3 regions of the Sessilibacter sp. MAH1 genome follow, and region 1 is predicted to be linked to each of the others. Evidence: predicted binding sites of a transcription regulator. Region 1 holds the regulator's gene; each other region holds the start of a gene.
The links. The regulator FliA, encoded in region 1, starts transcription of late flagellar genes. The targets are predictions, from matches to a motif close to TAAAGTTATNNNNNNNNCGGCCGATANCC.
Positions count from the first base shown of each region.

Region 1 (2,279 bases):
GGAAACCGATTCAATACAAAGTCTAGTAGCAGTTTGTGCGGTATCCAGTTTTTTAAGGATAGCGATTACCAATATTCGGGTATTGATCAACCGCGGACATAATCTGTAGGGTTTAATGAAATCAAATACCTAAATCTTGTACAAAAAAAGCGTAATAACACTCAATCTGAATTTTTACTAAATAAATCTCTTTTCAATAAAAACCCGATTGTTAAAATAAATTAGAATAAAGAAGCTCTGATTAACCTCGGCCTAGTCACCGCACCAGGTGCATTGATAACCGCGACACGATAAGCAATTGAAATGATAAAGAAATTACACATTACATTTTCAATTTCGTTCTTCAGTAAAAATTGCGACCGGGTTAATCAGAGATTCCTAAATATTCCTAGCTATAAATGTCACGCTCGTTCTATAAAACTGTTTCTATAGGATAGTTTCGGCTTTAAACGACTTTTTTTTAGAATAAAGCAAAAAAATTATCTTAATTATTCACAAGATTGGGAAAGCTACAAAATATTTAATTTGAATGGGATTTTGTTCAAGAAAAAAAGTCACGGTAAATTTGGCAAAAAATTAGAGGGGTCTGTCGTTATTCAGAATTGCCATTGAATAAAAGAGATTCGCAGAGAACCATGAAAGGCACAAACGGGTCACTATCTTTTGTCAGCGATTTAATTTAACCGAATAAATCGTTACTTATTTTTATGAATTCGTAATTATCACTCCGAAATTACCCAATCTTGAAGACGACCACGTAAACGCAGTGCAGCCTGACTGTGAATTTGACTGACTCGCGATTCACTTACGCCTAATATCTGCCCAATTTCTTTAAGATTCAACTCTTCATCGTAATATAGCGCTAAAACCAGCTGTTCGCGCTCTGGCAGCGATTTAATCGCCTCGGCCAAGCATTTACGCAGATTATCTTTTTGCAGGCCTACAAATGGACTGAGATTACCATCGCTGGCACTGTCGTGCTCAATACGGCTGTCGTCTTCGCCTACGGCCTCTTCATAACTGAACAAGCGTGTACTGGTGCTATCTTGCAAAATCGCGTGATATTCTTCTAAGCTCACTTCCAATTCGTCGGCCACTTCTTTATCAGTCGCATCGCGGCCTGTGCGTGCTTCAATTTGCGCAATGGCGTCTTGAACGCGTCTGGCATTACGATGCACCGAACGCGGCGCCCAATCACCTCTGCGCATTTCATCCACAATGGCGCCACGAATGCGAATTCCTGCGTAGGTTTCAAAACTCGCACCCTTACTGGCATCGTATTTTTGCGATGCTTCAATTAAGCCAATCATTCCAGCTTGAATTAAATCTTCAACTTGCACACTCGCCGGCATTCTCATCATCATGTGATGGGCAATACGTTTTACCAAACTCGCATACTGTTCTATGTCGATCGCCGGTTGAAGTTGCGCTTGATCATACATTGCTAATCCGTCCACAGCAGCCATAGTTAAACCTCCACATGTGCAGTATGCAAAAGCCGTTCAACGAAAAACTCCAAGTGCCCTCTTGGGCCACTTGGCAGCGGCCAACTTATAACTTTTTGAGCAATACCTTTAATTGCCTGGGAAGCACGACTGCGTGGCAGAGCGGTCATTAACGGCGTTTGCTTTTGTACGGCTTTACGTACGCTTTCATCAAAAGGAATATGGCCGAGATACTGTAATGTGACATCTAAAAAGCGATCACATACGGTTTGTAATTTATTAAACAGGTTTTGCCCTTCGTTAACGGTGCGCGTCATATTAGCAACCACCCGAAAACGCGATTGTTGATATTCACTGTTAAGTAACTTAATTAACGCGTAGGCATCGGTAATGGATGAAGGCTCATCACACACGACAACAATGACTTCGTTGGACGCATTTACAAAGCTGACAACCGTATCTGAAATTCCCGCTGCGGTATCGATAACCAAAATATCCAATTGCTGATCAAGCGTATTAAATGCATTAATTAATGCGGCATGTTGCTGGGCGCTTAATTGCGTCATGTTTTGAACACCGGATGAGGCCGGAACAATTTTTATTCCTCCAGGGCCGGTCAACAAAATATCTTGCAGATCACATACGCCATTTAATACATCCGCTATGTTGTGCTTAGCTCTCAAACCCAACAGCACATCTACATTAGCCAATCCTAAATCAGCATCGAGCAATACCACTCGTCTTTGCATTTCGGCCAAGGCAATGCTCAAATTCACTGAAAGGTTGGTTTTACCAACACCACCCTTTCCACCAGTTACGGCTATGACTTGAACA
Region 1 covers NZ_BAAGIC010000011.1:53,254-55,532, reverse strand. The annotation lists gene ACYQ28_RS12035 (RNA polymerase sigma factor FliA) at 723-1,466, opposite strand; gene ACYQ28_RS12030 (MinD/ParA family protein) at 1,469-2,279, opposite strand, start outside.

Region 2 (2,279 bases), on a different contig from region 1:
TTGTATCAGTTTCTGTTTAAAAGCTTCGTTGGTTTGCGCGCCGAAATAAATCTCGGTAAGTTCGCTGGGTATAAATTTAACAGAACTCCAACCTTCATCTTTAGCTTTTTCAAGGTTCTCAGTCGTATTGGGCATCAATCGAAAACATCGCCATTCTTGTTCCGCGGCAAATTGTTTGGGTTTCATCAGTAATTTGGCTCGAAAGGAATCCGTAGACAACTCGACACGTTTTTTCGAGCCGATAATATCGAGCATTTGCTCTTCTAATGTGCTGATTTCCGGTCGAACATCAGTGTAATTGACTCTGGTGGCGTCGCTTAGGGAGCTGTTTTCGGCGCAGGAAAATCGCAGGGCAACACCTTGATGATTATCGGCGTAGTAGCGCCAGCAATTTAGGCTATCGATACGAGCATGAAGTGAGCAGATGCGAACACGTAAGGCGTAGTTGCGCCATTGTTTTACCTGCTTTGCTAGTGATTCCCGTCTGGCTTCAACCACTTGCGCGAGCAGCCCTTTAATCACACCAGCGGCTTCTTCCTCGTCACTGAATCTCTGCTCAGCCCGCCAGCGTCGAATGGCTTGTAAGACTTGACCTTCGCCGACTGGAGTATCGGATTGGAAGATCAGCCGCAACGCTTTTTTGGTCAATGCATCCAACAGCTCGCTATGGCTGAAACGCAATTGGCTATGGTAATCAAGCTCGCACGTATCGTTGAATAAATGTGGGGCATTCCAGCGAAGCGAGTGCGTGGCGAGGATTTTATCCGCTGTCTCGGCACTGCAAAACTTAATTAAAGAGTTAGGCGTTTGGATGGCCACGAACTATCCTTCTTTACACGTTAACAATCACTGGTGCCCCACGAATTGACTGTGCACTGGGCAACAGTTCTTGTATCGGCATTGCCGTGAATTTGTTTACTGCCAAGTTGGCTAAGTTGATATTTTTGTTGATATTGGATGGGTTGTTTATCTCAATCTTGATCGCAATCGCTAGAAAAGATCGTTTTCATTACGAGAAGTTGAGCAATCCAATCCTAATCCGCGTTAAAATTCGCGCTGCGGCTTGTTCCTTTATCGAATAAAGCTTAGCGTAAAATTTCTAAAAGTTTTGAGGAGTTGCTGTGAATCTCACGGGAAGCCATATTCTTTCTATTTCTCAGTTTGATCGTGAATCTATTGATCGTATTTTTGACGTTGCCGACACCATGGCTCCTTACGCGGCGCGTAAAAAGGCTACTCGTGTCCTAGAAGGCGCGATTTTGGGCAATATGTTTTTCGAGCCAAGCACGCGAACGCGCGTGAGCTTTGGTTGTGCGTTTAACCTTTTAGGTGGCAGTGTACGAGAAACCACCGGCTTTGAGACTTCGGCTATCGCCAAGGGCGAGTCTTTATACGATACCGCGCGTGTGCTTTCTGGTTACAGCGATGTTATTTGTATGCGCCATCCTCAAGCCGGCTCTGTGGAAGAGTTTGCCCAAGCCAGCCGGGTTCCGGTCATCAATGGCGGTGATGGCCCCAACGAGCATCCGACCCAAGCGCTTTTAGACTTGTACACCATTCGTCGTGAACTCGATGGCAAGGGTCGGCAGATTGACGGTTTGCGCATTGCCATGATTGGTGATTTGAAGTTTGGTAGAACCGTACACTCTTTGGCAAAATTATTAACGCTCTACAAGAACGTTACCTTGGTGTTGGTTGCACCCAAGGAATTAGCCATGCCTGAGCCCATTGTTGAGATGCTGCGTGAGTGCGGCCACAAGGTCACCATCACCGAAGAATTATCGGAAAGCATCAAGAGTGTTGATATCGTCTATTCAACACGCATTCAAGAAGAGCGCTTTACCAGTAAAGATGAGGCCGATCTTTATCGAGGCCGTTTTCGTTTAAATCAGGCCATCTACACGCAATTTTGCGAGCCTAATACCGTCATTATGCATCCGTTGCCACGCGATTCTCGAATGGAGGCAAACGAGCTCGATAACGATCTTAACCAAAATCCTAATCTTGCTATTTTCCGCCAAACCGATAACGGTATTTTGGTGAGAATGGCGTTATTTGTCTTGGTTTTAGATGTTGCCAATCTTGTTGATCAATACTCTCACGATGTACGTTGGTTTACCGGCAATCGTTAATATTTTTTAGCTGACCATAAGGTTATTCGTGTTTTTATTGACGAAAGTCGTTACCCAATAATTAACGCGCGTTAATTCACCTTATTTATGAGCCACCGAATTGTTCGGTGGTTTGTTCCACTCATGCAGTATTTTTTTACCCTCTCT
Region 2 covers NZ_BAAGIC010000003.1:211,063-213,341, forward strand. The annotation lists gene ACYQ28_RS04370 (DUF2971 domain-containing protein) at 1-819, opposite strand, end outside; gene ACYQ28_RS04375 (aspartate carbamoyltransferase) at 1,122-2,132, shown strand.
Region 2: ACYQ28_RS04370 (DUF2971 domain-containing protein) is a predicted target of FliA. The motif match lies at 890-918, and genes of this name have one in related genera.

Region 3 (2,279 bases), on a different contig from region 1:
CGCTGTTTTCTATAACCAATTAATCGTCCATTAATTAAATTAAGTCGTCTACAGACAAGAATATGTTGCTCCACCTTCTGCCAGAGGCTAGTTAAATCGGCGTGTTCTGCCAAAATACTATCCCAGATTTTCTCACTTTTGGCTCGGCTTAGTGTCTGATCATGATGTGCAGATTGAGACGGTATTTTATCTCTATTTTCTAGAATCCATTGGTCGCGTATTTTGGCGTTGTTTTCGAGTTGATTGATGAATATTTGTTTTTGCTCTACAACGGTGTTGAGCTCTTCTATAATTTTTTGATCTCTATCGGTCAACAATTGATTTTCAGCGTCTAATAATCTCGCCAAATTTAAGGCACTGTTTAACTCTTCTAAGATATGTTGTTTTAATTGTTCATAGTTAATTTCTAAAGTGCCAACCAGATTCATACTGAGCTCCGTTAAATAAACGCTGTAACGTTGACTTACAATAACAAAAGAATAGTCGAAAATTTGCCGTTTTCGTGTTTAAAACGTTACTTTGCAAATAGGTTGCCAAGGCTAATTAGAAATAGAAAATCGCGAGAAATATAACTAACCAACGTACAAAATTAAATTTTTAACGAAAATCGTTCAAACAAAGTACAATTATTCGAAGTAGATGGGATATTCATTATTGAAATGAAAATTTTTTGGAATATTTTGAATAGTTTACACGGTAGATTTAGGAAGTTATTTAGATACATACGGCAATAGGTATCATAAATATTGCGCAAATAATCGATATTCAAAAACAGAATACAATTTAAATACGGCGCTTAAGTAACGAACGTTATTAGCGATATCTATTGTGTATTTGTTAACCCAGAGAGCAATAGACTAATGACGTTAAAGACTGCGTATACAAAGTTAAATACCATCTATAACGCGGTCTGGATTTTAGTCGATTAATACATCGAACTTAATTGGATTTACTGAGTAACGGTATATTTCGATAATTTGCTTTCTGCTTCAAGAGTAGCTCAATATTTCTATAAAGAGTGACTCAGTAAATGTTAAAACAGGTCGTCTTGCTCTAATAATCGATTAGCGATGGATTCTGCATCTATATTAAAAGAACCTTCATTAATAGCCGCCCGTATTTGATCGACACGCTCTTGATTCACGTCGCTAGTAGCAGCAATTGAGTTTTCAATCTGCGAGAGTCTGTTAGCCTGTGGGCTGAGCGTAACGTCTGAAGTAGGGCCTGTGGTGGTATTCGCTCGACCTTGTTGAACAGTTTCAGCTCTAGAATTTGTTTCTAAGCGAGTATTCTCAGAACTGTTTCTCTGCACGTTATTGCTGTTTGAGTTTAGATTGGCATTGTTACCAATAGAGTTAATGGCCATTATCGTTTGCTCGTTGTTTATGTATGAGTTACTGAGGTTAACCCAGATAATTTGATCATGTACTTGGTTTCGGCCAAGTCTTGATAACCTTTAATGGTTTTTTAAATTTTTTCTTTTAGTGTTGGTCTTTAGGGGCATGTGACTAACTCATCCGTGAATTAGTCAGATGACAGAAATTGAAACTGTGATCTCCAATTTCTTCACAATTTCAATCACTTACAGCTCTTTAAATTGGCAACACATCCTTGTGTGCGGGAAACTCTGGGTTAATCTGAGTTTCCTTGAGTTTTATTCTGGATAACTTTCTGTTATAGCGGCTATTTTGTTTAAACGAGCTCGATTTTTGGGGTTTCTATGTTTGGCTGATTGAGTCTCGCTGTGTAATAGGGTCTATCTTTATGATTCTTAACGATTTTTTTTGTGATTCTTTAAGACTAATCATTGTTTTTAAGTCTTAAAGGTTGATATACACATCGCCATTTGATTGCACTGTACCCGAGACAATACGATCACTTCGGTTATTTTTTACACGAATAATCTCCCCAATACGCCCATCCGATAAGGCCGTACCTGTTGTTTCAACAGAGATTACAGATGATGTAGCCATCAGATTAACAATTTGTCCGCGTTTGATAACTTGCGGCATATCCAATAGGGCATCTCTAACAATGTCACCACTTTTGATGTTTCTCTTTAATTCTTTACCTATCACAGGGGTAATCTCTTTGTAATAGCTTTCTCTGATATCACTGATGTCAACCAAATCTATTTTTAAATCGCTTTCTTGAATTAATTTTCCTTTGGAGAGATGATCACTAAATACAACAATTTTCTTATATAACGCGATTTCGGCAATTAAATAAATTGACCATGATTGTGGCGAAGAACAGCTTAATTGTACGGTAAGACGTTT
Region 3 covers NZ_BAAGIC010000002.1:320,464-322,742, forward strand. The annotation lists gene ACYQ28_RS03315 (flagella synthesis protein FlgN) at 1-428, opposite strand, end outside; gene flgM (flagellar biosynthesis anti-sigma factor FlgM) at 1,034-1,366, opposite strand; gene flgA (flagellar basal body P-ring formation chaperone FlgA) at 1,821-2,279, opposite strand, start outside.
Region 3: flgM (flagellar biosynthesis anti-sigma factor FlgM) is a predicted target of FliA. The motif match lies at 1,431-1,459, and genes of this name have one in related genera.